3 regions of the Azospirillum terrae genome follow, and region 3 is predicted to be linked to each of the others. Evidence: predicted binding sites of a transcription regulator. Region 3 holds the regulator's gene; each other region holds the start of a gene.

Region 1 (9,677 bases), on a different contig from region 3:
CGGCCTGCCGGTCCGCATCCAGCAGCTGTCGCGCATGGTTACGGCCAAGGAGCAGTCCAAGATCAAGCAGGAGCTGGCCGAGGGCACGGTGGACGTCGTCGTCGGCACCCACGCGCTGCTGTCCAAGACCCTGGACTTCAAGCGCCTGGGCCTCGTCATCGTCGACGAGGAGCAGCACTTCGGCGTCAAGCAGAAGGAGCGGTTGAAGGAACTGCGCTCCGACGTGCACGTGCTGACCCTGACGGCGACGCCGATTCCGCGCACCTTGCAGATGGCGCTGTCCGGCGTGCGCGAGCTGTCGCTGATCGCCACGCCGCCGGTGGACCGGCTGGCGGTGCGCACCTTCGTGCTGCCCTACGACCCCGTGGTGATCCGCGAGGCGATCCTGCGCGAGCACTACCGCGGCGGCCAGAGCTTCTACGTCTGCCCGCGCATCGAGGATTTGACCACCGTGGCCGAGCGCGTGCGGGCGCTGGTGCCGGAGGTCAAGGTCATCACCGCGCACGGCCAGATGCCGGCGACCGAGCTGGAAGAGGTGATGACGGCCTTCGACGAGGGCAAGTTCGAGGTGCTGCTCGCCACCAACATCATCGAGAGCGGCCTGGACATCCCCTCCGCCAACACGCTGATCGTGCACCGGGCGGACCTGTTCGGTCTGGCGCAGCTCTATCAGATCCGCGGGCGGGTCGGGCGGTCGAAGGTGCGCGGCTACGCGTACCTGACCTACGCGCCCAACAAGGCGCTCTCCACCACCGCGCAGCAGCGCCTGCACGTCATCGAGACGCTGGACAGCCTGGGCGCCGGCTTCCAGCTCGCCAGCCACGACATGGACATCCGCGGCGCCGGCAATCTGCTGGGCGAGGAGCAGTCCGGCCACGTCAAGGAGGTTGGCGTCGAGCTTTACCAGCACATGCTGGAGGAGGCGGTCGCCAACGCCCGCGCCGGCATCGGCCAGGACCAGCCGGTGGGCGACGAATGGACGCCGACCATCAACCTCGGCACCCCGGTGCTGATCCCGGAGGAGTACGTCGCCGACCTGACCGTGCGCCTGTCGCTCTACCGCCGCATCGCCGAACTGGTGGACCGCCCGGAGATCGAGGCCTTCGCCGCCGAACTGATCGACCGCTTCGGCAAGCTGCCCTCGGAGGTGGAAAACCTGCTGGACGTGGTGACCATCAAGCAGCTCTGCCGTCAGGCGGGGATGGAGCGGGTGGACGCCGGGCCGAAGGGCGCCGTTCTGACCTTCCGCAACAACATTTTCGCCCGCCCCGACAAGCTGGTGGGCTACATCGCCGGGCGCGGCGGGCTGATGAAGCTGCGGCCAGACCATAAGCTGGTCTACACCCGCGTCTGGGACGACGAGGCGCTGCGCGTCACCGGCGTCAAGCGGCTGATGAAGGACCTCGCCGACATGGCCGCCGGCCTGGACGTGAAGGGCGAGCCGCCGCCACCGCCGCCCCCTCCTCCTCCGCCCAAGCCGCCGTCCAAGCCGTTTTCCCGCTTCGGCCGGCTGCCGCCGGTCCGGCCGGGCCGGCGCTGAGCGCATGGGCCAATCTGGTATGGGCGACTTGGCCGCGCGCCTCGCCCGCGGTGACCGCCGCACCACCGGGGACGCCACCGGCGTCGCCGATCAGGTCGCCGCCGACCCCGCCCGCCTGCCGGAACTGGTGGAGTGCCTGTTCTCGCCCAGCGCCGGCATCCGCATGCGGGCGGCGGACGCGCTGGAGCGAGTCTCGCGCATCGTGCCGCGCGAGCTGGACGCCTACACCGACCGCCTGCTGAGCGAAATCGCCGCCATCGACCAATCCGAAGTGCGCTGGCACGTCGCGCAGATCCTGCCGCGCCTGATGCTGGACGAGGCGCAGCGCTGGCGGGCCGCCGCGCTGCTGGTGACGTGGTTCGAGCATGGCGAGAGCCGCATCGTCCGCACCTCCGCCCTCCAGGCCATGGTGGATCTGGCGGAGAAGGACGCGCCCTTGCGCGAGCTGGCGGCGGAGATGATGCGCGCGGCGTTGCGCTCCGGCGTGCCGTCGCTGGCGGCGCGGGCGCGGCGCATCCTCAACCCGCTCCAGGTGGACGAGGCGATGCTGGCCGCCGTCACCGCCGCACCCGAACCGCCGCCGCTGACGCTCACGCTGCTGGACGGCGAACTGGCGGTGGCGCGGCTGGAGGCGGGGCAGGGGGTGCCGGCCTGGGTGGACTGGAGCGACCCGCTGGTCAGCGTGACCCGCACCGCCGACGAGCTGTCGGTGGTCTGCACGCAAGCGCAGGTTCCCGCCGACGTTAAGGCCGAGCGCGGCTGGCGCGCCTTCAAGGTGGAGGGGCCGCTGGAGTTCGCGCTGACCGGCATCCTGGCGCGGCTGACGGCGCCGCTGGCCGAGGCCAACATCCCGGTGTTCGCCGTCTCGACCTACGACACCGACTATCTGCTGGTGCGCACCGCCGACGCCGGACGCGCCGCGGACAGTTTGGGAACGGTGGCGGCGGTGCGGCGCTGAGCGTGGTGCACTACCGCGCGAACGGCGCCAGCGTCACCCCCGCCCGCAACGCCGCCATCGCGATCTCCGCACACGCCTGCGCATCGGACAGCGCGTCGTGGTGGTTGAGCGCGATGTTCAGGTGCCGGCACACGTCCGGCAGCTTGGTCGGATAGATGCTCCAGACGTGCCGGGCGATGCGCACCGTGCAGGCGAAGGGCTTCAGCGGATTGCGCAGCCCGTGCGCGGCGCAGCAGGCGTTCAGCACGCCCTTGTCGAAGGGCGCGTTGTGCGCCACCAGGAACTCGGCGCGGTCCAGCAGCGGCGTCAGGCGCGGCCACAGGCCGGCGAAGTCCGGCTGGGTGCGGCAGTCGTCCCAGGTCAGGCCGTGGATCCGCGTGAACAGGAACCTTGACCGCGGCGGGCGGATCAGCGCGCAGAGCTGATCGACGATGCGCCCGTCCTCCACCAGCACCACGGCGACCGAACACGCGCTGTCGCGCCCGTTGTCAGCGGTTTCGAAGTCGATGGCGGCGAAGCTGGTCATGCGCCGGTTGTAGCGCGCTCATCCCATGCTTGGAACCGACAATCGTCAACCCGCCGCGGCGGCCGCCATGTCCTCGTCCACCGCGAGGTCGAGCAGCGGAAGGAAGCTGCCCGGCTCCTGCGCGCCGGACAGCGCGTAGCGCCGGTTGAAGATGAAGCAGGGCACCGCCTGCAAGGTCAGCTGGCGCGCCAGCAGATCGGCCGAGCGCACCGCCGACACCTCGGAATCGCCGAGCAGCAGCGTCCTGATCTCCACCGGGTCGAGCCCGACTCCCGCGGCGGTGGCGGCCAGCGTGTCGACGTCGCCGATGTCCAGCCCGTCCACGAAATAGGCGTGGAACAGCGCGTCCACCATCGGCCCGGCGACCCCGCGCCGGCCGGCCATGCGGATCAGCCGGTGCGCGTCGAAGGTGTTGGGCGTGCGCGTGATGGCCCCCATGCGCAGATCCAGCCCGTCGCGCTCGGCGGTTTCCTCGACCGCCGTGTGGATCTGCCGCGCCCGCTCCGGCCCGCCGAACTTGGCGACCATGTAGGCGTCGCGCTCCATGCCGGCGCGCGGCATGTCGGGGTTGAGCTGGAACGGCTGCCAGCGCACCTCCGGCGCCACGCGCGGCCGCTCGGCCAAGGCGCGCAGCAGGCGGTGGCGGCCGATGTAGCACCAGGGGCAGATCAGATCGGCGAAGGTCTCGATGAGCATGAACGATACTATCCCCAAATCCTTGCCTCCGGGCAACGGCGCAACCTTTTGTTAATGCTTGCCGCCCAACAGTCGGAACGCTCGAATGGGTGCGAGACAGGCCGTACCCCCGGACGGAGGCTGCCATGAGCGATTCCTATGTCGAAGGCAAGGTCCGCGAGGCGTTGCAAGCCGCCAAGGGCAGCCCCTCGGTGGCGCAGCAGTTGCTGATCACCTGGGCGGTCAAGGACCCGGAGCTGTTGCTGGGCATGGCGCAGCCGTTCCTCAAGGCGATTGCCGGTGCCGCGGTGGCGCGCGCCGGGCGCCGTTCCGCCGCGCCCGCGCGCGGTGCCGGCCCCAGCGGCGCCCTGTCGCGCGAGGCGCTGGAGCGCGTGCTGAGCCGCATGGGCGAGGTGGACGACGGCGGCGTTGCGCCGCAGGCCGCGCGCCCGGCTGCCGCGCCGGTTCGCCAGGCGCCCGAAGGCGTCTCTCACGAAAAATCCATGCTGACGCTCGCCAAGGCTTTCGCCGCCAAGAAAGTCCGGTAACAGGGCCTACTCGAACGCCCAATCCAGCCAGCCGCGCTTCGGCGGCACCGGCGTGCGCACCGGGGGCGGGCTGGCGAGGGCGGTCTGGCCGTTCTTGTACGGGTCGGGCAGATAGTGGCAGTTCACGTCGGCCAGCGTGCGGTAGCAATAGATGTTGGAGCGGTCGACGACGACCTGCTCGGGGCAGTAGGAGCCGGTCTGCTCATAGCTCACCACCGAACAGTCGCGCCCGACGATGCCCGTGGCGACATGATCGCCCAGCGTCTTCTTGTTGGCGTTCAGCGAGGCGAAGTCGCCGACGCCGGTGGCGAGTCCGACCGCACCCATGGGCGTGGTCCAGCACCCGGCGAGCAGGCTGCCGGCCAGCGTCAGGACGGCGATGCGGCGAAGCGGCGACATGACCGGTTGCGACTCCTGTATATCCCTTGCGACCATTGCACGCCCGCCGCGTTAACAAGGGGTGAATTCAGCGAAGCAACGCGCAGATCCGCGACCGGCACTCGACCAGGACGAAGGCATCCTTGTCCTCCGTGCAGCCGACCTTGAACACCGTCCGCGCGGTGCGCCCGACGACGTGCTGCACCACCTCCACCTTGGCCGGCGTGCAGCCGCCGCCGCGCGCCGCCTCCTTGGCTTCGGCCTGACCGGCGGAGGCACCCGCGGCGTGCGCCGCCGGAACGGCGGCCAGCAGCAGGACGGCGGTGAAAAGCGGGAGGCGATGCATGGCCGCCAGTATGCCACGCCCGTGCCGCCGGGGCCACGCCTGGATCTATGACCATTGTCCCGGCTAGACCGGGGCTGCGCGGCACGTCATGCTGCGGGCATCGCGTGGTCACACCACTTGCCCTGCAAAATGAAATGACGCCATGGACCATCGGCTGGCCGCGCTGCGGGCGCTCTGGGAGGAAAAGCGGAGCGGGCGCGCGCTGCCCGAGCGCCGCGACTTCCTGACCGAGGAGTTTCGCCCCTGGTTCGGCCACATCTGCATGGTCCGGGTGGAGGAACCGGCGGCGCGTTTCCGCGTCACGCTGGCGGGGCTGGAGGTCGTCCGCTACTACGGCCGCGACCTGACCGGGCACTACCTGGACGATGAGATGGCGGTGGCGGGCTTCGGCTGGGTCGTCGAGTCCTACCGGGCCTGCGCGCGCTCCGCCGAGCCGCGCTACGCCACGGTGCCGGCGCTGTCGTTCAACGGCACGGCCATGCCGCTGGCCCGGTTGATGTTGCCCTGCGGGCGCGCCGGCGCGGTGGACACCATCATCGTCGGCATCTACCCGGCCGATTAGCGACTCCGCACAGAAAAAGGTTCCCCACGTGGGGGAGCCTTCGCAAACGATGAGCCGCTCCGTTGCCGGACGTGGCTGCGCCGCCAGTATGTCTTGCGAGCTGCCAGAATATCTGATTGCTGGCCATGTTGCGTAAAGATGACGGTTGTGTTTAAGTATTGTGAATAATATCAACACGTCTGTGCATTGACTATCTCCTGCGCTGATGGATATTGGCAGACAAGATTTTTGTCTGTATATCGAGGAATGCTTGATGTGAATCTTGCATTGGCGGCGGCGGAGTGGGTGCATGGATACGGTGGCCGGAGTGAACCGCTATCGGAGCATCTGGATATCGGACGTTCATTTGGGCACGCGCGGCTGCAAGGCGGAGTTCCTGCTGGACTTCCTGAAGCACAATGAGTCGGATCACCTGTATCTCGTCGGCGACATCGTCGACGGCTGGCGCCTGAAGAAGGGCTGGTACTGGCCGCAGGCGCACAACGACGTGGTGCAGAAGGTGCTGCGCCGGGCGCGCAAGGGCACGCACGTCGTCTACATCCCCGGCAACCACGACGAGGCCGCGCGCGACTTCCTCGGCCTCGCCTTCGGCGACGTCCTGGTGATGGAGGAAGCGGTGCACACCACCGCCGACGGCCGGCGCCTGCTGGTCACCCACGGCGACCATTTCGATGCGGTGGTGAAGTACGCCAAGTGGCTGGCGCTGATCGGCGACCAAGCCTACGTGGCGCTCCTGCACATCAACACATGGTTCAACTGCGCGCGGCGCAAGCTGGGCTTCGGCTATTGGTCGCTCTCCGCCTACCTGAAGCACAAGGCCAAATCGGCCGTCGAATACATGGGCCAGTACGAGGCCACCCTGGCCGATGAGGCGCGGCGGCGCGGCGTGGACGGCATCGTCTGCGGCCACATCCACCACGCCGAGATGCGCGACATGGAAGGGATCCTCTATTGCAACGACGGCGACTGGGTCGAATCCTGCACCGCTTTGGTCGAGCACGCCAACGGTGCCCTGGAGATCATCCGCTGGGCGGAGGTCATGGAACGGCGGGGCACAGCGCTGGAGAAGGAGCGGGCGGCGTGAACATCCTCATCGTCACCGACGCGTGGCACCCGCAGGTCAACGGTGTCGTCCGCACCATCGGCACGGTGCGTGCCGAGTTGGAAGCCATGGGCCAGACCGTCGAGGTGATCGGACCCGACCGCTTCCGCACCATCCCCATGCCCACCTATCCGGAAATCCGGCTGGCCTTCGGCGCCGGACGGCGCCTGGGGGGCATGATCGAGGCGCTGAAGCCGGACTGCATCCACATCGCCACCGAGGGGCCGCTGGGCTTCGCGGCGCGGCGCTGGTGCCTGACGCACGACGTGCCCTTCACCACCGCCTACCACACGCGCTTCCCGGAGTACGTGCGCGATCGCGTGCCGGTGCCGCTGGCGCTGAGCTACGCCCTGGTGCGCCACTTCCATGGGCCATCCTCGGCGGTGATGGTGGCGACCCAGTCCATCGAGCAGGCCCTGACCGGCCGCGGCTTCACCAACATCCGGCGCTGGACCCGCGGCGTCGACACCGAACTGTTCCGCCCGCGTCCCAAGGAGTTCCTCGACCTGCCGCGCCCGATTTCGCTCTACGTCGGCCGGGTGGCGGTGGAGAAGAACCTGGAGGAGTTCCTCAAGCTCGACCTGCCCGGCACCAAGCTGGTGGTCGGCGACGGCCCGGCCAAGGCGGAACTGATGCAGAAGTACCCGAACGTCGTCTGGGCGGGCGCCAAGCACGGTGAGGAACTGGCGCGGCACTACGCGGCGGCCGACGTCTTCGTCTTTCCGTCACGGACCGACACCTTCGGGCTGGTCCTGCTGGAGGCGCTGGCGTCGGGCGTTCCGGTGGCGGCCTACCCCGTGCCGGGCCCGCTCGACGTGGTGGACGGCTCGGGCGCCGGCTGCCTGGACGAGGATTTGAAGCGCGCCGTGGAAGGGGCGCTGGCCATCGCGCCCGAGCGCTGCCGGGAGTACGCCCTGACCTTCTCCTGGCGCCGCTCGGCGGAGCAGTTCCTCAGCAACCTGCGGGTCTGCACTTTTGGTGGGCGCCGTCACACGACTGTCATCGGGGGCGGGTAGGTTGTCGCCACGGTGCGGCAGCGTCTCGCAAGGCTTGGGGAGCTGCGGTGTTCGACACGTCCATTTCCATCACCATCCGGCCATCCCGGCATCATCGCCACCCAGCCCACGCACAAGCAACTCGCCAGCTTCTCCCAGGCATCGCAGATCCACGTCAAGGACAGCCACATCAAGGGGCAGCGGCGCCGGGTGGAGCACCGCCGCTTCAACGAGACGTTCCTGCTGCACGCCTCGACCTCGCCGTTCTACCCGCTGTTCGCCTCGCTCGACGCTTCCCCGGCTTCGACAACGAGATCCAGGGCCTCTACCGGGAAACCGAGGCGGACGGCAGCATCCGCTTCTACACCTATGTGGTTCGGGAGTAGGGGGGAACCCGCGGCGGCTGACGGATGTTGGCGGGAGGAAAACGGTCGGGAGCATGGTGGCCATGGCCAAGTCCTTCAAGATTCCGAAGAAAATCGCCGGGGTGAAGATCCCCAGGAAACTTCGCAAATCGGGCAAGTGGCTGGTCGGCTTCCTGGAATCGCCGACCGGGCGGGAGGTGGCCGCGGCTGCGCTCACGGCCATGGCCGGGGTGCTTGCCGGCAGCAGCCGTCCGGTGCGGGAGGCGGCCGGCGATGCCGGACGGACGGCGGCACAGGCGGGAACCGGCGCCGCCGGCCTTATGCGCGACATGGCCGAAGCCGCGGTCGGTGTGGTTTCGGAGGCGGCGCGCGATCTGGTGTCGCCGGCGGCCTCCGGCAAGGGGCAGCCGCAATCGGCCAAGCGATCGTCCGACGCCCCGTCAAAGGCGCACTGACGTCCGTTTGCTACGCGCTTCGAGGTGTCCTTTCGTGATGTCCCGCCGTCGCCGGGCGAGCGTGCGGGCGCATCCGAAGACGGCGCAGCACCCACTTGCGCAGTTCGTCCGCCATCACCATGCCGCCCACGATGGGCAGAGGAGCCAGCCACGCCCACCAGGGCAGCGGCGCGGTCGCGAACAGCGCGTTGCCGGGCGGCGTGTAGACGACAGCGAGGATCAGCGCCACTTCCGCCGCGATGCCCAGCGGGATCAGCCGGTTGCGCGGCGCGGCCGGATCGAAGGCGGATCCGCGGTCGGCGCGGCAGAGATAGACGTTGGCGACCTGCGCCACCACGATGGCGGCAAGGCAGGCGGTGGTGGCCTGCCGGTACAAAGGCTCGTGCGGCCCCAAGGCCTCGCCCCAGGTCCAGCCACCCGTGTGCAGCACGGCGAAGTAGGCCGCCATCGCGGCTGCCGCCTCGAACAGGCCGAGGAACAGATAGGCGCGCGCCAGCAGACCCCAGGTCAACAACCGCTCGGCACGCGGTCGCGGCGGCCGGTCCATGACGTCGCGGTGCGGCGGCTCGGCGCCCAGCGCCAGGGCCGGCAGCATGTCGGTGCCGAGGTCCACCGCCAGGATCTGGATCACCGTCAGCGGCAGCGGGATGCCGAACAGCACGAAGGCCAGGTAGGGCACGACCTCCGGGATGTTGGAGGTAAGGATGTAGGCCATGAAGCGGCGGATGTTGGCGAAAACCGCCCGCCCTTCCTCCACGGCGTGGACGATCGAGGCGAAGTTGTCGTCCAGCAGCACCATGTCGGCCGCTTCGCGCGCCACGTCGGTGCCGCAGCGGCCCATCGCGATGCCGATGTCGCCCTGCTTGAGCGCCGGGGCGTCGTTGACGCCGTCGCCGGTGACCGCCACCACCTCGCCGCGCCGCTGCAAGGCCTGGACGACGCGCAGCTTCTGGTCGGCGCCGATGCGGGCGAAGACGATCTCCTGCGCATCCAGCGCCAGCAGCAGGTGGCTGTCGGACATGGCGCGCAACGCGTCGCCGGTCACCACCTCCGGCTCCGGCCCGCGCACCAGCCCGACCTCGCGGGCGATGGCGACCGCCGTGTGCGGGTGGTCGCCGGTGACCATGATGATACGGATGCCGGCGTCGCGCGCCTGGGCGATGGCCTTCGGCACCTCCGGCCGTGGCGGGTCCTCCAGCCCGACCAGCCCGGCCAGCACGAGGGCAT
Region 2 (9,677 bases), on a different contig from region 3:
CCGTCCAGCTATCCCCTGCGGCGTTGGCAACGTGGTAGGCTCCGGCCTGACCGGTCCGTGGATCGTACACCGCCTTGAAGATCTGCGTCGGCACCAGCACGCGGCCCTTCAACCGCTCCAGCCGCTCGCCCTGGTAGATCGGGCCGGTGACCACGTAGACCTCGCCCTCCCGGCGGGCCAGCACACGTACCGCCGCCTCGATGTCGCTCCACAGGTTGCGGTTGTTCTCAGGGTTCTGTGGAATCATGTTGGCGAGGCTGAAGGACTCGTTCTGCTGCTCCGGGTCCGGCATGTCGCCGCTGGGCGCCATGTGACCACGGTCGAAGCCGGAGCGGGTGTAGTCCGACAACTCGGCGCGCTCGTCCTTCGGCAGGTTGGGATCGGGATGGAAGCTGTTGTTGCGTTCCAGCCCACGGGCGGCGTTGACCCGCTCGCGGGTCAGATGCTCGGCGGCGTAGAGCGGCGTGCGGGTGATGCCGGAGTGCAGGACGGCGAACCCGGTGTAACACAACTCGTGCGTTCGGGCAGCGAGGCGCTCGTTGACGAGGTTGGGCGCGTCGCCGCCGGCGAAGTGCTGGGGACACGCGCTGGACGCCGCTTGTGTCCCGGCGGGGACGGCCAGCAAGACCGCGGCGAACGCAAGGCAGCGAAGCATGACGGCACCGATTTGGCTTCGGTGCCGGACTCAACGCGATGGATGGGCTGGGGGTTCACTCCGCCAGCCGAGACCTACCCAATATCGTCATCCCCGCTTTTTGAGGGGATGACGGTTGACGTGGTCGAGGTGGGAAGTGTCTGCCCGATCAGCCGAACCGCCCCGTGATGTACTCCGCCGTCTTCTCGTTGGACGGGTTGGTGAAGATGGTCTCGGTCTCGCCGTACTCGACCAGTTCGCCCAGGTACATGAAGGCGGTGAAGTCGGACACGCGGGCCGCCTGCTGCATGTTGTGCGTCACGATGGCGATGCAGTAGTCGGACTTCAGCTCGTCCACCAACTCCTCGCACTTGGCCGTCGAGATCGGGTCAAGCGCCGAGGTCGGCTCGTCGAGCAGCAGCACCGACGGCTTCACCGCGATGGCGCGGGCGATGCACAGGCGCTGCTGCTGGCCGCCGGACAGGCTGAGGCCGCTCTGGCGCAGCTTGTCCTTCACCTCGTCCCACAGGGCCGCGCGGCGCAGCGAGTACTCGACGCGCTCGTCCATGTCGGCGCTGGACAGCTTCTCGTACAGCTTCACGCCGAAGGCGATGTTGTCGTAGATCGACATCGGGAACGGCGTCGGCTTCTGGAACACCATGCCGACGCGGGCGCGCAGCAAATTGACGTCCTGCTTCGGCGACAGGATGTTCTCGCCGTCCATCAGCACCTCGCCGGTGGCGTGCTGCTTCGGGTACAGGTCGTAGATGCGGTTGAGGATGCGCAGCAGCGTGGACTTGCCGCAGCCCGATGGGCCGATGAACGCCGTCACCCGCCGGTCCAGCAGCGACAGGTTGATGTTCTTCAGCGCCCGGAAACCGTCGTAGTAGAAGTCTAGGTTGCGGATGGCGATCTTCTCGGCCATGCCGGCGCCCGGCATCGTGTCGCTGCGGCGCACTTCGGTGCGGATGTCCATGGAGCGGGTGGTCTCGGCAGTGGCCATGGTCATTTGCTCGTCGTGCTGAGGGCCGCGAGGGCGCGGGCTCCGATGTTGAGGGTCAGGATCGCCAGGGTGATGACCAGGGCGCCGCCCCAGGCCAAACGCTGCCATTCCTCGTAGGGCGACATGGCGTACTGGAAGATGACCACCGGCAGGTTGGCCATCGGCGCGTTCATGTCGGTGCTCCAGAACTGGTTGTTCAGCGCGGTGAACAGCAGCGGCGCCGTCTCGCCGCTGATGCGGGCGATGGCCAGCAGCACGCCGGTGATCATGCCGTTGCGGGCCGCGCGGTAGGCGATCATGGTGACCATCTTCCACTGCGGCGCGCCCAAGGCCGCGGCGGCCTCGCGCAGGCTGTTGGGCACCAGCTTCAGCATGTCCTCGGTGGTGCGCACCACCACGGGGATGACGATCACCGCCAGCGCCACCGCCCCCGACCACGCGGAGAAATGGCCCATGCGGATCACCAGCACCTCGTAGACGAACAGGCCGACGATGATGGACGGCGCGCTCAGCAGGATGTCGTTGATGAAGCGGATCGACTCGGCCAGCTTGTTACCCTTGCCAAACTCGGCCAGCCAGGTGCCGGCCAGGATGCCGATGGGCGTGCCCAGCGCCGTCGCGACCGAGGTCATCACGACGCTGCCGAAGATGGCGTTGAGCAGGCCGCCCTCCGCACCCGGCGGCGGCGTCATCTGCGTGAACATGGCGAAGGTGAGGCTGCCCACCCCGTTGAACAGCAGCGTCCACAGGATGGCGACCAGCCAGAACAGGCCGAGGCCGGCGGCACCCAGCGCCAGCGACAGCGCAAAGCGGTTGACCACGCGGCGGCGGCGGTAGATCGCCAGATTGAGGCCGGGCAGGGCGGCTGTGGCGGCATCGGTCATGGCGTCAGGTCCCCGCGTTGCGTTGCAGGCGCACCAGCATCAGCTTCGCCAGCGACAGCACGATGAAGGTGATGATGAACAGGATCAGGCCCAGCGCCACCAGCGAGGAGGTGTAGACGTCGCCCACGGCCTCGGTGAACTCGTTGGCGATGGCGGCGGAGATGGTCGTGCCCGGCGCCAGCAGCGAGGAGGTGATGCGGTGCGAGTTGCCGATCACGAAGGTGACCGCCATCGTCTCGCCCAGCGCGCGCCCCAGGCCCAGCATCAGCCCGCCGACCACGCCGACCCGCGTGTAGGGCAGCACGACGCGCCAGACCACCTCCCAGGTGGTGGCGCCGAGGCCGTAGGCCGATTCCTTCAGCATGGGCGGCACCGTCTCGAACACGTCGCGGGTGATGGACGTGATGAAGGGCAGCACCATGATGCCGAGGATCAGCCCGGCGGTCAGGATGCCGATGCCGTACGGCGGCCCCATGAAGACGTCTTCCAGGTACGGCAGCTGGCCCAGCGTGTTGATCAGGAACGGCTGCACCGTGCTCTGCATGAAGGGCGCGAAGACGAACAGGCCCCAGATGCCGTAGATGATCGAGGGGATGCCGGCCAGCAGCTCGATGGCGGTGCCCAGCGGGCGCTTCAGCCGGCCGGGGCACAGTTCCGTCAGGAACAGCGCGATGCCGAAGCTGACCGGCACGCCCACCGCCATGGCGATCAGCGCGGTGACCAGCGTGCCGTAGATCGGCGCCAGCGCACCGAACTTCTCGGTGACGGGGTTCCACACCTCGGTGGCGGCGAAACCGAAGCCGAACTCCTTGAGGGCCGGCAGCGAGCCTTCGACCAGGGCGATGATGACGCCGCCCAGCAGCGTCAGCACGACCAGGGCGAAGAAAAGGGTGGCCCAGCGGAACGCGGCGTCCTGGAGACGCTGGTTCTGGCCGTGGCTTCGGGAGGAGGTCCGCTCGGACACGATGGCTATGTCGGTCATGGTTGCTCCAACGGTCGTGGGGAGGCGCGGCATACCGGACCTCCCCCCGACTCAGGCTGGACGTATCACTTGTTGGCCGCGGCGGTCCAGACCGGCTTGTCGCCGGCCTTGATCTGCTCGCCCCAGGTCTTTTCCACCATCTGCACGACGGTGTCGGGCATCGGCACGTAATCCAGTTCGGTGGCGATCTTGTCGCCGTCCTTGTAGGCCCAGGCGAAGAACTTCAGCGCCGCCTCGGCCGACGCTGCGTCCTGCGGGGCCTTCGGCATCAGGATGAAGCTGGCGCCGGTGATCGGCCAGCTCTCGGCGCCGGGCTGGTTGGTCAGCAGCACGTAATAGCCCTTGGCGTTGGCCCAGTCGGCGTTGGCCGCGGCGGCCTGGAAGGCCGAGATCTTCGGCTCGACGATCTGGCCGTCCTTGTTCTGCAGCGCGGCGTGCGGGATGCCGTTCTGCTTGGCGTAGGCGTATTCGACGTAGCCGATGGAGCCTTCGGTCTGCTTGACCATATTGGCCACGCCCTCGTTGCCCTTGGCGCCGATGCCGGCCGGCCACTGGACCGACGTGTTGGCGCCGACCGTCGAACCGAACTTGGGGCTGGCCTTCGACAGATAGTCGGTGAACAGGAAGTTGGTGCCCGACCCGTCGGAGCGGTAGACCGGGGCGATGGCGACGTTCGGCAGCGTGGCGCCGGGGTTCAGCGCCTTGATCTGCTCATCGTTCCACTTCTTGATCTCGCCCAGGTAGATGTTGCCGAGCACGACGCCGCTCAGCTTGATCTCGCCCGGCTTGATGCCCTTCAGGTTGATGACCGGAACCACGCCGCCCATGATCTGCGGCCACTGCACCAGGCCGGACTGCTCCAGCTCCTCGGGCTTGAGGGGCATGTCGGAGGCACCGAAGGTGACGGTCTTCGCCTTGATCTGTTTGATGCCGCCGCCCGAACCGATGGACTGGTAGTTCAGCCCGATGTCGGTCTGCTTCTTATAGGTGTCGGCCCACTTGGAATAGATCGGGTAGGGGAAGGTCGCGCCGGCGCCGGAGATGTCGGCGGCCTGGGCCGTAACAGAGGCCCCGCTCGCGGCCACGACGGCGCACAGGCCCATCGCGGCGTGGCGGAGGGTCGTCTTGGTGAGGATGGTCACGATCTCAACTCCCGTTTCTGGTTCCAGCGCGTTTGTCACAGCGGCTTGGACGCGGCGGACCTTAGTCGTCGTGTGAGTCCGGTTTGTTGCGGTTGTGTTGCAGTTTTGTGAATTGTGCCCCGTGCGCAGGGGTCCTATGCCACGCTTTGAGTAACAACGAATTGGGGGTAGGATCGCCGCGCCCGGCTGGGGGGCCGGGGTGTCGAGAGAAAGGACTGACCGTGGGTTTGGCGATGCGGTGGACGAGGATTCTGGGCTTCGGTCTTGCGGGGCTGTGCGGCTTGGCGGGGGGCATGCAGCCGGGCGCCGCCCGCGCGGCGACGGTGGAGGAAATGGGGCCGGAAGGCCAATGGATGGCCGATTGCTCCATGGACCGCATGACCGACACGCGCACGTGCCGCGTGCTGGTCTACCGTCTGCTCGGCGACGCGTCGGGCGCCATGCGCACCGCGGCGATCAGCGTCGTGCCGGTGGGCAAGGACTATGAACTGTTCCTGACCATCGACAAGGGCGTGGTGGACCGCTGCGCGCTGCGCGTCGATCGCCAGCCGCGACTCGAATCGACGGTGTCGACGATCAGCGTCTGCGTCTTCGCGAACTTCGCCGCCGACAAGGTGGCCGACAGCTTCCGCAACGGCACGACGGTGCTGACGCGCTTCACCTTCAAGGATGGCAGCCAGCAGGACATCGACTTCCCGCTGAAGGGCTTCAAGCAGGCGTTCGAGGAAATGGCGCGCGGGTTGAAGTAGCGTTCTTTGTTCCCTCCCCTGCAAAGCGGGGGAGGGTTAAGGTGGGGGCACGCGAAGCTTAATCCTCCCCCGCCGCCGGGGCCGCAGCCAGCATCGTGCGGCGTTTGACGGTCTCGCGGTGCAGGATGTAGCAGCCGCTCGCCACCACGATTGCGGCGCCGGCAATCACATGCCAGTCCGGCACCTCGTGCCACAGCAGCCAGCCGAACAGCGCAGCCCAGATGATCGAGGCGTAGTTGAACGGTGCGATCACCGCCGCCGGGGCCAGCGTGTAGGCGCGCGTCATGAACAGCTGCGCCGATCCGCCCACAAGCCCGGTCATCACCAGCAGCACGAAGCCGTGCAGGTCCGGCGTCCGCCACGCGAACGGCAGGGTCAGCGCGCACAGCAGCGTGGTGGTCAGCGTGAAGTAGAAGACGATGGTGTTGGCGCTCTCGCTGGAGCTGAGCTGGCGGATGGCGATCATGGCGAAGGACTGCGCCAGCGCCGCCGACAGCGCCACCATGGCGCCCAGTTGCAGCATGTCCTGGCTCGGCCGGACGATCACCAGCACGCCGACGAACCCCACGGCCACCGCGCTCCAGCGGTGGATGCCGACCTTCTCGCTCAGCAGCGGCACCGACAATGCGGTGAGGAACAGGGGCGCCGCGAAATTCAGAGCCACCGCGTCGGCCAGCGGCAGCAGGTGGAACGACCAGAACATCAGCGTCATCGACAGGAGGCCGATGCACGACCGCCAGAGATGGCCCATCGGCCGCGCCGTGCGGATGGTGCCGAAGCCACCCTGCGTCATCACCGTCGCCCACACCGGCAGCAGCGCGAAGGCGTTGCGGAAGAAGGTGACCTGCGTCAGCGGATAGTCGGCCGTCGTCACCCTCACCAGCACGTTGAGGATGGAGAAGAGGAACACCGCGATCAGCATCATCATGATGCCGCGCGGCGCGTTGTCGACTCGTCGGACGGCGGGGACAGCGGCGGGGGGAGGAGGAGGCATGTTGCGGATGCTAGCAAATCGCTGCGAGCCGCGTCATGCCCTGTCCGAATGGCCGCGTTGCAGACGGTCCGTGCGCCCTATTGCCTGAACACTTATTGCCCGAGCAGCGCGCCGAAGGGCAGGCGGTAGGTGAAGCCGACCACGTTGTTGGTTTCGGTGCGGCTGTCGGCAGCGGGGCCGCCGGTGATGCGGCTGTAGCCCAGCGTCACCCGCGAGCGGTTCTCGAACTGGTAGCCCAGTTCGACCTGCGAGCGGAACTCGATGGTTCCACGGTTTTCGCGCGGCGAGTTGGCGACATACCCCGCGCCCACGCTGGGCGTGAACAGGAACGAGCCGACCGGGACATCGAGCAGCACGCCGCCGCGGCTGGTCACGGTGCCGTCCGGCTGCTTGTTGCCGGCGACCCACGGCTTCAGCGCCGCGTAAGGCTCCAGCCCCGGCAGCGGGGCGGCGCCCAGGCGGTATTTCTGCTGCATGTCGCCGATCGTCTCGGAGCGGTCGGTCGGCACGGAATTGGAAAAGGCGAGGGAACCCAGACGCCAGCTCGGCACGGTGTCGACCGGCGCCAACGCCTCTTCGGCGCACGCCGGTCCGGCAGCCACAACGCCCAGGGAAACCACAGCGATGGCAACACGGCAGCGAGTCACGGCACGCCCCCCGATTTCCAATGCTTGGCCACAGTGTGCACCGAAAAATGTTTCCATAACGTCAATAGGGATTCACGCCGCGGGTTTGCAAGGGGGCAATGCTGCTACTCCGCCGAGGCGCTCAATTTGTCATAACGGCAAAAGGACGTACCAAGTGCGGAGATGCGCCCGTTCCCGCGCAAGATGTTAGAGTGCCGGCATGACCGACGACCAGCGCGCCGTCATCGCCTTCCTCGCCGATCCGCGCACGCACGGCGGCCGGGCGGTGGAGCGCATCGACACGCACGGCGCCATGATTTTCCTGGCCGGCGACACCGCCTGCAAGCTCAAGCGCGCGGTGCGCTTCCCCTATATGGACTTCGCGACCCGCGACAAGCGCCGGCTCGCCTGCGAGGCGGAACTGGCGCTGAACCGGCGCACCGCGCCGGACCTCTACTTGGCCGTCGAGCCCGTGGTGCGCGGCGCCGATGGGCGGCTGGCGCTGGACGGTGCCGGGGAGGCGCTGGACTGGGTGGTGGTGATGCGGCGCTTCGACGGGGATCTGCTGTTCAACCGGCTGGCCGATCGCGGCGCGCTGACGCCCGACCTGATGCGCCGGCTAGCCGAGGCGGTGGCCGCCTTTCACGCCCAGGCGGTGCGGCGGCCGGACGGCGGCGGGGCGGAGGCCATGCGCGCCGTCGTCGCCGAGAACCTGACGGAGCTGCGCCAACGCCCGGACCTGTTCGCGCCGCCGCGGGTGGAGCGGCTGGCCGCGCTGTCGGAGGCGGCGCTGGTGCGGCACGGCGCGCTGATGGACGCGCGGGCGCACGACGGACTGGTGCGGCACTGCCACGGCGACCTGCACCTGCGCAACATAGTGCTGTGGAAGGACCGGCCGACGCTGTTCGACTGCATCGAGTTCGACGAGGCGTTCGCCGTCATCGACGTGCTGTACGACCTCGCCTTCCTGCTGATGGACCTCGACCACCGCGGCCTGCGCCCGCTCGGCAACGCGGTGTTCAACCGCTATCTGGAAGTGACCGGCGACCTGGAGGGGCTGGCGCTGCTGCCGCTGTTCCTCGCCGCGCGGGCGGCGGTGCGCGCCAAGATCGGCGCCGCGGCGGCGGCCGTGCAGCCCGATCCCGAGAAGGCCGGCGCGTTGCAGGCGGACGCCGCCGCCTATCTGGAGCAGGCGGTGTCCGCGCTGGAGCCGCCGGCGGCGCGGCTGGTGGCGGTGGGCGGGCTGTCGGGGACCGGCAAGACGACGCTGGCGCGCGGCCTTGCGCCCGGCCTGGGGCCGGCGCCCGGCGCGCTCATCCTACGCAGCGACGCTCTGCGCAAGCAGCTCATGCAGGTGGACGAGACGGTCCGCCTGCCGGCCGAAGCCTACACCCCCGCGGCGACTCAGCGGGTCTACGCCGAGATCGCGCGCCGGGCCGGCGTGGCGCTGGCCGCCGGGCACGCGGTGCTGGCCGACGCCGTCTACGCCCGCCCCGAGGAGCGCCGCGCCGTCGCGGCGGTGGCGGAGCAGGCCGGCGCCGCCTTCTGCGGCCTGTGGCTGGAGGCGGCGATGCCCGCGCGCGCCGGCCGGGTGGAGGCGCGCAGCGGCGACGCCTCCGACGCCACGGCGGAGGTGGTCCGGCTTCAGCAGGGCTATGACTTGGGCATCGTCGAGTGGGCGCGGGTGGACGCCGATGCCGAGCCCGCCGCTGTCCTGGGTGCGGCGAAGGGTACCCTGGATTAATACATTCGGAACGCGCGCCCGCCGTTGTGTTGGAGTATCATAGCGAACGATCGGCGCCCGCGGGCTGCACCGCCCGCCGCCGCGCCACTGAAGCAAGACGGGCCGCCCAACGGCCTGGGAGGCGAAGATGTCCATCAAGACCATTCTCGTGCCGCTGAGCGGTGTCGATTCCGATCCCGTAGCCCTGTCGGCGGCGTTCACCGTCGCCCGGCTGTTCGACGCCCACGTCGACAGCCTGTTCGTCAAGCTCGACCCGCGCGACGCGGTGCCGATGCTGGGCGAGGGCATGTCCGGCGCCATGGTCGACGAGATCATGAGCGCTGCCGAAAGCGAGGCCGACGGCCACCTTTCGGCGGCCCGCCGCCACTTCGAGGAGATCGTCCGGCGCGAGCAGATCGACCTGCGCGAAGGGCCGCCGGCCCTGGAGGGCATTTCCGCCCGCTGGCGCGAGGTGGTCGGCCGGGCCGAGGAACTGGTGCCGCTGGAAGGCCGCCTCGCCGACCTGCTGGTCTTCTCCCACACGGAGATCGACCGCGACGCGCAGGCCTACGCCACGCTGGAAACCGCGCTGCTGGGCGCCGCGCGCCCGCTGCTGCTGGCGCCCAAGGGCGGGCTCACGACCATCGGCAAGACCATCGCCGTGGCCTGGAACGGCAGCCCCGAGTCCGCCCGCGCGGTGGCCGGCGCCATGCCCTTCCTGCGTCAGGCCGACGCCGTGCACGTGCTGACCGCCGAGACCTCGGTGACGCAGTCCGCGACAGGTCGTCGCATTGCCGAATATCTGGCTTGGCATGACGTTAATTGTCAGTTAACCATTGTGAAGCCGGGATCGGAACCGGTCGGCCAGGTGCTCATGGGCAAGGCGGCCGAGTTGGGTGCCGACCTCCTGGTGATGGGGGGATACGGGCACAGCCGCATG
Region 3 (9,677 bases):
GCCGTTCCAGCGCCGCGCCCCCGGCTCCGCCCGCATGGCGATCCTGACGCTGCACGACATCACGACGCTCCGCCGGTCCGAGCAGATGCGCGCCGACTTCATCGCCAACGCCAGCCACGAGCTGCGCACGCCGCTCTCCTCGCTGCTGGGCTTCATCGAGACGCTGCGCGGCCCGGCGCGCGACGATCTGGAGGCGCACGAACGCTTCCTCGGCATCATGCACGACCAGGCCAGCCGCATGACCCGGCTGGTCAACGATCTGCTGTCGCTGTCGCGCATCGAACTGGACGAGCACATGCCCCCGGACGGCCGGGTGGATGTGCCGGCCTGCGTGCGGCGGGTGATCGATTCGCTGGAGCTGAAGGCCGCCGCCCGCCGCATCGCGCTGCGTCTGGAGGCGCCCGACGACCTGCCCGCCGCGGTCGGCGACGAGGACCAGCTGACCCAGGTGTTCCAGAACCTGATCAGCAACGCCATCAAGTACACCCGCGAGCACACCGACGTGACGGTCACCGTCGCGCTGTCCACCGCAGCCACCGCCGGCTCGGTGCTGCCGCTGCACGCGCGCCGCGCGCCGCTGGGGCCGACGCTGGTGGTGACGGTGGCCGACCGCGGCGACGGCATCGCCCGCACCCACCTGCCCCGCCTGACCGAGCGCTTCTACCGGGTGGACGCCGCGCGCTCGCGCGCCATGGGCGGGACGGGGCTGGGGCTGGCGATCGTCAAGCACATCGTCAACCGCCACCGCGGCCGCCTGACCATCGAAAGCGAGGTCGGCGTCGGCAGCACCTTCACCGTCTACCTCCCCGTGGCATCCGAAGCCGCCGTGCCGGCGAAGCGGCGGGCGGGGGATGCGGCGTAACGCCCGAAGCCGCCACGGGCATGACGGCGAGGTTACCGCTGTCACGAAACGGTCAAGAAACCGCAATAAACCGGTCGCCGTCTCCCGCTACCTTCCGGCCGTCCGCGATCAAGCGCGCGAAAGCACAGATCATGTCCGGTGAGCACATCGTCCGCTCCTTCGAGCAGGAGCTTCAGCGCGTCTCCAACCTCGTCGCCCAGATGGGCGGCGTGGCGGAGGCGCAGGTCGCCGCGGCGGTGAAGGCGGTCGCCAAGCGCGACATCGCCCTGGCCGCCCAGGTGACGCAGGCCGACCAGCGCCTCGACGCCTACGAGCGCGCCATCGACGCCGAGGCCTTCCGCCTGCTGGCGTTGCGCCAGCCCATGGCGGCGGATCTGCGCGAGATCGTCTCGGCGCTGAAGATATCCTCCGATCTGGAGCGCATCGGCGACTACGCCGCCAACATCGCCAAACGCTCGCTGGTGCTGGCGCAGGTGCCGGTGGTGCGGCCGGTGGTCGGCATCGCGCGCATGGGCACGCTGGTCGAGGGCATCCTCAAGGAGGTCCTCGATTCCTACACCGAGCGCGACGTCGCCAAGGCGGTCTCCGCCTGGGAGCGCGACGAGGAGTTGGACGACCTCTACACCAGCCTGTTCCGCGAAGTCCTCACCTACATGATGGAGGACCCGCGCAACATCACGCCGTGCACGCACCTGCTGTTCATGGCAAAGAACCTGGAGCGCATCGGCGACCACGCGACCAACGTGGCGGAAACCATTCACTTCCTGGTGGTGGGCGAGCCGCTGGCGGGCGAGCGCCCGAAGAGCGACACGTCCAGCGTCACCGTGATCGGGGCCGACGAGATCTTGCAGGAGATGGGGAACCTATGAATTCGGCGCTGAAGCCGCTCGTCCTGGTCGTCGAGGACGAAGCCGACATCGTCACCCTGCTGAAGTACAACCTCGAAAAGGAAGGCTTCCGCGTGGTCGCCGCCAGCGACGGCGAGGAGGCCCTGCTGCTGGCCGGCGAGCAGACGCCGCACATCGTGCTGCTGGACTGGATGCTGCCGCTGATGTCCGGGCTGGAGGTGTGCCGCCAGCTGCGCCGCAACCCCAAGACCCGCGACATCCCGATCATCATGCTGACCGCGCGCGGCGAGGAGGGCGACCGCGTGCGCGGCCTCAACTCCGGCGCCGACGACTACATGACCAAGCCCTTCTCGCCGACCGAGCTGGTGGCGCGCATGCGCGCGGTGCTGCGCCGGGCCGCCCCGGCGCTGAACGACGAGATGCTGCGCTTCGCCGACGTGGAAATGGACCTCGCCGCGCACCGCGTGCGCCGGCAGGGCCGCGACGTGCACCTCGGCCCCACCGAGTTCCGCCTGCTGCGCCACTTCCTCCAGCACCCCGGCCGCGTCTTTTCGCGCGAGCAGCTGCTGGACATGGTCTGGGGCCACGACGTGTACGTCGAGCCGCGGACCGTGGACGTGCACATCCGCCGCCTGCGCAAGGCGCTCAACGACGTGACCGAGGTGGACATCATCCGTACGGTCCGCTCGGCCGGCTATGCACTGGACGAGAAGACCGCCTAAATTAGGGGGAGGCTTTCCCTTTCCCCCGCAAGGCCGATGATCCGACTCTTCGTAGCGCTCGACTTCCCCGACGACGTTCGTGAACGGCTGGTGGGCTTGGGCGGCGGCGTGCCCGGCGCCCGCTGGAACGACGCCGCCAGCCTGCACCTGACGCTGCGCTTCATCGGCGAGGTACCGGGCGACACCGCCGCCGACATCGACGCCGCCCTGGCGGAGATCGAGGCGCCGGGCTTCGACCTCGTGCTGGATGGGGTGGGGATGTACGGCTCCAGCCGCCACGCGCGGGTGCTGTGGGCCGGGGTGGAGCGCAGCGAGCCGCTGGCGCATCTTCAGGGCAAGGTGGAATCGGCGCTGGTGCGCTGTGGCTTGGCCCCCGAGGAGCGCAAGTTCTCCCCGCACGTGACGCTGGCCCGGTTGCGGGACGCGCCCAAGGAGCGCATCGGGCGCTTTCTGGAGGAGCGCGGGCTGTTCCGCGCCGGGCCGATGCGCATCGACCACTTCACGCTCTACCGCAGCCTGCTCGGCAAGGGCGGTGCGGTGTACGAGGCGCTCAGGGAGTATCCGCTTTCCTGACGCCGTTTTCCTTTCATCGTCATGCCCGGCCTTGAGCCGGGCATCCACGCCGACGCGAGAACGGCCTTGAGGTGCCGTGGATGGCCGGGTCGAGCCCGGCCATGACGGAAAAGCGCCAACTCACGCCGACCGGGCGATCGACTTGATCGGCCCGCGCGGGTTGCCGGACATTTCGGCGATCTTGCGGTCCTGCTCTTCGATGAAGCCGCGGATCGGGCCATCGCCCTCCCCACCGTTCACCAGCGCGCTGGGGACCTTGCGGTTGGACGTGCGGGCGCCGTCTTCGTACAGGATGTCGAACAGCACGAAGCCGTTGTCGGCCGGCTGTTGTTTCTTGCGGGCCATGCTGGGCCTCCGGATTCAGGTGTTTTCGGGATCGCCGGCTTCGGCGTCGGGCTCGCCCGCGGGTTCGGTCCCATCCGGGTCGGCCTTGCGCCTGGCGGCTTCTTCTTCGCGCCGTTGCAGCTTTTCCTGCTTCTTCGCCTCTTTGGCGCGGTTGCGCTCGGCGCGCTGCTGGTTGTAGTTGGGCTTGAATGCCATGGGACGGCCTCCGGAACGCGGTCAAACGAAAAGGGGCACCGGACCGTCCGGTGCCCCCTTCACCAAAAACGCTCTCTGGCTCAGACGGCCTTGAGGTTCTCGGCCGAGGTCTTGCCGCGCTTCGGGTCGCGCTGTTCCTCGTAGGAAACCTTCTGACCCTCGTTGAGGCCGCGCATGCCGGCGCGCTCAACGGCGGAGATGTGGACGAAAACGTCCGGGCCGCCGTTGTCGGGCTGGATGAAACCATAACCCTTGGTGCCGTTGAACCACTTCACGGTGCCGACGGGCATCGCTGTCCTCCTATGATGCGGGTAGCACCCCACCACCGGCGGGGCGCATCATATCTGTATTCCAGGAATCGCAGCGGTCTCGTGCCCAGTGGGCTTAACAGGCCGAACGTCCGAAGCAGAATGACCGAAACAACGTGGGCCTCCCAGCCTGTGAATGCAAGGCCGATCCACCTAGCCTTCCGTCAGAGGGAACCTTCGGTCAGAGGGGCATACCCCGGATCATCCGCGGCAGGTCGCCGACCACGCCCATGGCGTGCCGCATCAGGAATCGCTTCATCGGCGGCAGGCGGTTGACCACCGCCATGCCCAGATCGCGCGCCAGCTTCACCGGGCCGATGTTGTTGGAGAACAGGTGCACCAGCCCGTCGCACACCGTGGCCAGCAGCACCGTGTCGAACCGCCGCCAGCGCTGATAGCGCGCCAGCACGCTCTCCCCGCCCACGTCCAGCCCCAGCCGGTAGGCGTCCACCACCACCTCGGCCAGCGCCGCCACGTCGCGCAGGCCCAGGTTCAACCCCTGGCCGGCAATGGGGTGGATGGCGTGCGCCGATTCCCCCACCAGCGCCAGCCGCGGCGCGACGAACTCATCGGCCAGCAGCACCGACAGCGGCCACGCCTCGCGCTTGGTCAGCAGCTCGATCTCACCCAGATAGTCGCCGGAGCGGCGGCGCAGCTCCTCGATGAACTCGGCGTCGGACAGGCCCAGGTAAATGGGCACCAGCGCCGTCTTCTCGCTCCACACGATGGACGAGCGGTTCTCCGTCATCGGCAGCACGGCGAACGGGCCGTTGGGCAGGAAATGCTCCACCGCCACGCCGCCGTGCGGCTCGGAATGGCGGATGGTGCAGATGATGGCGCTCTGGTCGTAGGCCCAGCGCCGCACCTTGATGCCGGCCCCCTCGCGCGCCATCGACGCGCGGCCATCGGCGCCCACCACCAGCCGCGCTTTGATGACCCGCCCATCGGCCAGCACCACGCGGGCTTGCGCCCGCTCGCGCTCCACCGCCACGGCCTGCGCCGGGGCGAGGTGGACGAGGCCGGGCAGTTCCTTCACGCGGGTGAACAGCGCGCGGCGGATGTCCTTGTTGTCGAGAATCCAGCCGAACGGCCGGCTGGTGCCGTCCAGCGTCAGTTCGCGGTGGTCGTAGTGGACGAACAGCGGCGAGAACTGGTCGGCGACGCGGATGTCGAGGATCGGCCCGGCCTGCTCCGCCATGTGCCGCCACACGCCCGCGCCCTCCAGCACCTTCATGGAGGCGTAGGCGATGGCGGTGGTGCGGATGTCGAATGCGTCGCGCTGGTGATTTTCCGGGCTGTCGCGGTCGATGCACACCACCGGCACCCCGGCGGTGGCAAGCGCCGCGGCCATGGTCAGGCCGGCGAGCCCGCCGCCGAGCACCACGACCTCCGTGCTGATCTCCGTTTCCGCGCCGCGCGCCGAGTCGGTCATGACCGGTGCCGTCCTTCCCTTGATGACGTATCGGGGTGCAACAATCGGTGCTGAGCGCCGGCTTGTCCAGAGGTTGGGTCCAGAGCCGCTGGGGCCGGCAAAGGCGAAAGCCACCCCGTTGTTGCACATGATATGGGCACCTGCATCCGAATGCGGCAGGGCTGACGCAAGCGGCAGGCAGTTTCCCTTGGCCGGATCTTTCGGCATGATTCTTGAAAACATTGATTTTTGCGGCCGGGGCGAACACGCTCTGGCTGAATTCGGCGCTGCGCCGGATCCAGCCGGGCGACGATCCGGGCCGGATCACTTTGTTTCAAGGGGAGCCACATGAAACTCGTCATGGCCATCATCAAGCCGTTCAAGCTCGACGAAGTGCGCGAAGCGCTGACCTCGCTCGGCATCCAGGGGCTCACCGTCAGCGAGGTCAAGGGCTTCGGACGCCAGAAGGGCCAGACCGAGATCTACCGCGGCGCCGAGTATTCGGTCAGCTTCCTGCCCAAGGTGAAGATCGAGGTTGCGGTGTCCGACGATCAGGCCGAGCAGGTCGTGGAGTCGATCCAGAAGGCCGCCAACACCGGCCGCATCGGCGACGGCAAGATCTTCGTGGTGGAGATCGCCCAGGCCGTGCGCATCCGCACCGGCGAGACGAACTCCGAGGCCCTGTAAGGGCTCCCGAGACCCCGAAGCGCCCCGGGCCCGTGTTCCGTCGTTGCTGACGAGGTTCCGGGGGCCAGCTTCGGGCCGGCACCCTTGTCTGGTACCCGCGGCCTGTTCCGGGCCTGCGGGGCTTTTGCTGTTGGCGGCAGGCCGGGAGTCCGGCCCATGTGGCACGATCGGCACGGCGGAGGCTCGTGGTGCCTATCCCAGGTTGATTTCGGCTCGGCGCCTTGGCGCTCTCCCTAACGTTCAGTATAAGCAGGTAGGCCGTTTTGGTGACTACCGGGGCGCGAAAAAATTCCGACATGACGAAGCGGAAAGCGCCAGTCCAACCGGCTGGGCAGGCTGTGAAGGAACGCCTTCGACCACCATGCCAAAGCAGTCCTTTGCCGCAGCTTTCGGCTGCTCCCTGGTCCGTCTTTTTCGGCTCACCGCCGCAACGGTGGTCGCGCTGATGATGGCCTTGCTTGGAGCGGAGACGATGGCCGTAGCGGTCGTACTGCTCGTCGCTGGTATTGCTCTGGATCTGCTGCGCCACCACCGCGCGCCCGACCTTCAGCGCGACGAGGCTGCCATCGTCCGGGAACTTGCGGCCAGCGCCGCGGACCCGGAGGCAGCGAAGGCTGAGCATGCCAGGGCACTCTACCGCGTCATCGTACCAATCTATACACTGCCGTTGGTTTACACGGCATTCTGGGTGTTCGCCGCGCCGACTGGCGATACTGCGCAATCTTATCTACAGGTATTTGCGCCCATTCACGGCGTCTTTAGCACGTTCGTTGAAATTATGCGGCGGCATACGATGGACCTCGCAGTCCATGGTTATCTTGATCGTGCGCTGCTAGCCGCCCATCTATACACTGTTTACTACATTACATTCATCATCGCTACGGCGGCCTTTCTGTGGAGCGCGTCCTGGCGCCATGCCCATCTCATCGCGGCCGGCGAGGCAATGCTTCCGCCTGATGTGCGCCTTAAAGCTATCCAGCGAGCTGGCTTTTATCCATTTTTATTTCTTTGCATGGCGATAACGTTCTACGCATTTTTGGCAAAAATGCGTTGGATAGATTGGCAGCCTGGTTCGCGGCGACCCTATAACATACATTTATCCAACATTCCATTTCTATGGACATATCTAATTTCGTTCTCGATGTCTCATTCTATTGGTGATCTATACGCAAGATCTTTAATGTACTTGTACCGTTCGCAAAAAGTAATGACGCTCACAAGGCCTTGATGGTGTTAACAGCATGCATCGAAATCACAGAATGGTTTTTACGGATTTCCAGTCGAGAGATTTTGAGGCAAGAATCCATGTGTGAATCCACGCTGAAGGATCTGCCGAAATGCGCGCACTGAAAATTGCCATTGCTGCCACGTTCGCCGCTGTTTTGCTCCCTGCCGTTGCGTTCGCCGACGATTTCGAGGCTCTGTGCGAGACGGCCCAGAGTCCGCAGAACGCCAAGATCTGCAAGTGTGCGGCGGGCAAGCTCACCGGGGCCGACCGCACCGCCGCCATGGAAGCGGTCAAGGCTATGAAAGCCGCCATGGCCAGCGGCAAGCCCGAGGAGGCCGTCATGGTCAACAGCCAGCACGCCAAGGGCGTGGAACTCATGATGACGGCGCAGGCGACCTGTCTGTAATTCGGCTCAAGCCGTTTGCCCACCGGTCGACAGGGCTGTCCCGAGTGGCAGCCCCGTTCCGTACAGCGGTTTTGCGCGTTGGTTCGATCGGTGCGCTTGCTCTTGCCGGTAATCTAACATAGGATATAAGTCCTTGCCGACGAACCGCGTCCGCGTGGTGCGGAACGAATGGAACACCCCCTGCACACTGTTCCATAGTGTTCCACAGCGTTCCATTCGGCGCCGCAGTCTTCCGAAGGAAACATGGCGTTTCCTGCCGGACAGGAATTCGCTCCAATGGAAAACGGTGGGGCGTTCCTGCCTGCGCCACCTCCGCACACCCTCCGTCGAAATCAAGCGACAAACACCTGACCCGCTCTGCTTCTCCCAGGAATGGCGCACCCGGCGCCCGCCCAGCGCCCTTGTACCGCCACCAGCCCGCCGGTAGACTTCGCGCCTGATTCCCATCCTTTGCGCGGACCCGCGGACCCATGACTTCGGCACTTGCCCCGGCGCTGGCCAACGACCGTTTGGACCTGCTGTCCGACTACCCGTTCACGCGGCTGGCGGCGTTGCTGTCCGGCATCACGCCGCGCGCCAACGTCGAGCCGACGATCATGTCCATCGGCGAGCCGCAGCACCAGCCGCCGGCCCTCATCGACGAGGCGATCCGCGCCAACGCCCATCTCTGGGGCAAGTACCCGCCCGTCGCCGGCACGCCGGACTGGCGCGCCGCCGTGGGCGGCTGGCTGAGCCGCCGCTACGGTCTGCCTGCCGGCCTGTTCGACCCGGAAACCTCGGTGCTGCCCGCCGCCGGCACGCGCGAGGCGCTGTTCCAGGCCGCGATTCTCGCGGTTCCCACCGTCAAGAACGGCCAGACCCCTGCGGTTCTCATGCCGAACCCGTTCTACGCCGTGTACGAGGGCGCCGGGCTGCTGGCCGGCGGCGAGCCGGTGTTCCTGTCGGCCACCCGCGAGACCGGCTTCCTGCCCGACCTGGACGCGCTCGATCCCGAGCTGCTAGCCCGCACTGCGCTGTTCTACCTGTGCACGCCGGCCAACCCGCAGGGCGCCGCCGCCGACGCCGCGTACCTCAAGCGCGCCATCGCGCTGGCCCGGCAATACGACTTCGTCCTGGCGGTGGACGAGTGCTACGCCGAGATCTACCTCGACACCCCGCCCACCGGCGTGCTGGAGGTGGCGGCAACCCTCGAACAAGGCGGCGACCCCGGCGGCAAGCCGTGGGCCAACCTGCTGGTCTTCCATTCGCTGTCGAAGCGGTCCAACGCCGCCGGCCTGCGCTCCGGCTTCGTGGCCGGCGACCCCGAGCTGATCGCCAAGTTCGCCCGCCTGCGCAGCTATTCCAACGCCGGCACGCCGCTGCCGCTGCTTGCGGCCTCCGCCGCGCTGTGGCGCGACGAGGCGCACGTGGTGGAGAACCGCGCCGCCTACCGCGCCAAGTTCGACGCCGCCGAGGATGCGTTGCAGGGCCGCTTCGGCTATTACCGGCCGGCGGGCGGCTTCTTCCTGTGGCTCGACGTCGGCGACGGCGAGGAGGCGACGCGCCGGCTGTGGGCCGAGGGCGGCATCCGCGTGCTGCCCGGCGCCTACCTGACGCGCGCGCGGCCCGGCGAGCCCAACGCCGGAGCCCGCTACATCCGCGTGGCGCTGGTGCACGACACCGAGACCATCGCCCGCGCCTGTTCGACGCTTTCCCGCATCCTCGGGTAAGATCCCCATGGCAAAGCCGATGCCCAGCAGCCGCACCGCCAAATCCCCCGGACGGTCGGAACGCCCGCCTTTGCTGTCACCCGCGGCGCGCGCCTTCGTCGCCGCCCGCGCCAAGGAGATGGCGGGGTTCGCGCTGGGCTGCGTCGGTCTTGTGCTGTTCGTCGTGTTGGGCAGCTACAACGCTGCCGACCCGTCGTGGAACACCGCCACCGCCGGAAAGGCGCACAATCTGCTGGGCCTGCCCGGCGCCTATCTGGCGGATGTGCTCATGCAGACGCTGGGCTGGGCGGCGTGGCTGCTGGCCCTCGTGCCGGTCGCCTGGGGTTGGCGGCTGGGCAACCAGAAGATCGTCCGTCACCCGGTGCTGCGGCTGATGCTGGCGT

What was found. The regulator PhoB, encoded in region 3, activates phosphate uptake and scavenging genes when phosphate is short. The targets are predictions, from matches to a motif close to TNTCATAAAACTGTCA.
Region 1: a site for PhoB is predicted at 5,673-5,688, ahead of ACSVDD_RS03760 (UDP-2,3-diacylglucosamine diphosphatase). Genes of this name have one in related genera too.
Region 2: a site for PhoB is predicted at 4,743-4,758, ahead of pstS (phosphate ABC transporter substrate-binding protein PstS). Genes of this name have one in related genera too.

What each region holds. Positions count from the first base shown of each region.
Region 1 is NZ_JBPXMR010000001.1:799,920-809,596, reverse strand. It holds gene mfd (transcription-repair coupling factor) at 1-1,540, shown strand, start outside; gene ACSVDD_RS03795 (ACT domain-containing protein) at 1,545-2,498, shown strand; gene ACSVDD_RS03790 (3'-5' exonuclease) at 2,509-3,024, opposite strand; gene ACSVDD_RS03785 (DsbA family oxidoreductase) at 3,070-3,720, opposite strand; gene ACSVDD_RS03780 (hypothetical protein) at 3,846-4,247, shown strand; gene ACSVDD_RS03775 (hypothetical protein) at 4,254-4,646, opposite strand; gene ACSVDD_RS03770 (hypothetical protein) at 4,714-4,971, opposite strand; gene ACSVDD_RS03765 (PAS domain-containing protein) at 5,114-5,533, shown strand; gene ACSVDD_RS03760 (UDP-2,3-diacylglucosamine diphosphatase) at 5,823-6,617, shown strand; gene ACSVDD_RS03755 (glycosyltransferase family 4 protein) at 6,614-7,651, shown strand; partial or broken gene ACSVDD_RS03750 (hypothetical protein) at 7,664-7,921, shown strand; gene ACSVDD_RS29760 (hypothetical protein) at 7,945-8,016, shown strand; gene ACSVDD_RS03745 (hypothetical protein) at 8,079-8,450, shown strand; gene ACSVDD_RS03740 (cation-translocating P-type ATPase) at 8,461-9,677, opposite strand, start outside.
Region 2 is NZ_JBPXMR010000001.1:1,064,596-1,074,272, reverse strand. It holds gene ACSVDD_RS05085 (DNA/RNA non-specific endonuclease) at 1-655, opposite strand, end outside; gene pstB (phosphate ABC transporter ATP-binding protein PstB) at 804-1,643, opposite strand; gene pstA (phosphate ABC transporter permease PstA) at 1,640-2,521, opposite strand; gene pstC (phosphate ABC transporter permease subunit PstC) at 2,526-3,503, opposite strand; gene pstS (phosphate ABC transporter substrate-binding protein PstS) at 3,569-4,645, opposite strand; gene ACSVDD_RS05060 (invasion associated locus B family protein) at 4,879-5,394, shown strand; gene ACSVDD_RS05055 (DMT family transporter) at 5,453-6,388, opposite strand; gene ACSVDD_RS05050 (hypothetical protein) at 6,481-7,035, opposite strand; gene ACSVDD_RS05045 (bifunctional aminoglycoside phosphotransferase/ATP-binding protein) at 7,235-8,758, shown strand; gene ACSVDD_RS05040 (universal stress protein) at 8,886-9,677, shown strand, end outside.
Region 3 is NZ_JBPXMR010000011.1:82,657-92,333, reverse strand. It holds gene ACSVDD_RS23055 (ATP-binding protein) at 1-862, shown strand, start outside; gene phoU (phosphate signaling complex protein PhoU) at 994-1,731, shown strand; gene phoB (phosphate regulon transcriptional regulator PhoB) at 1,728-2,432, shown strand; gene thpR (RNA 2',3'-cyclic phosphodiesterase) at 2,469-3,005, shown strand; gene ACSVDD_RS23035 (hypothetical protein) at 3,126-3,350, opposite strand; gene ACSVDD_RS23030 (hypothetical protein) at 3,366-3,545, opposite strand; gene ACSVDD_RS23025 (cold-shock protein) at 3,626-3,835, opposite strand; gene ACSVDD_RS23020 (UbiH/UbiF/VisC/COQ6 family ubiquinone biosynthesis hydroxylase) at 4,035-5,285, opposite strand; gene glnK (P-II family nitrogen regulator) at 5,613-5,951, shown strand; gene ACSVDD_RS23010 (hypothetical protein) at 6,313-7,179, shown strand; gene ACSVDD_RS23005 (hypothetical protein) at 7,289-7,585, shown strand; gene ACSVDD_RS23000 (aminotransferase class I/II-fold pyridoxal phosphate-dependent enzyme) at 8,056-9,294, shown strand; gene ACSVDD_RS22995 (DNA translocase FtsK) at 9,302-9,677, shown strand, end outside.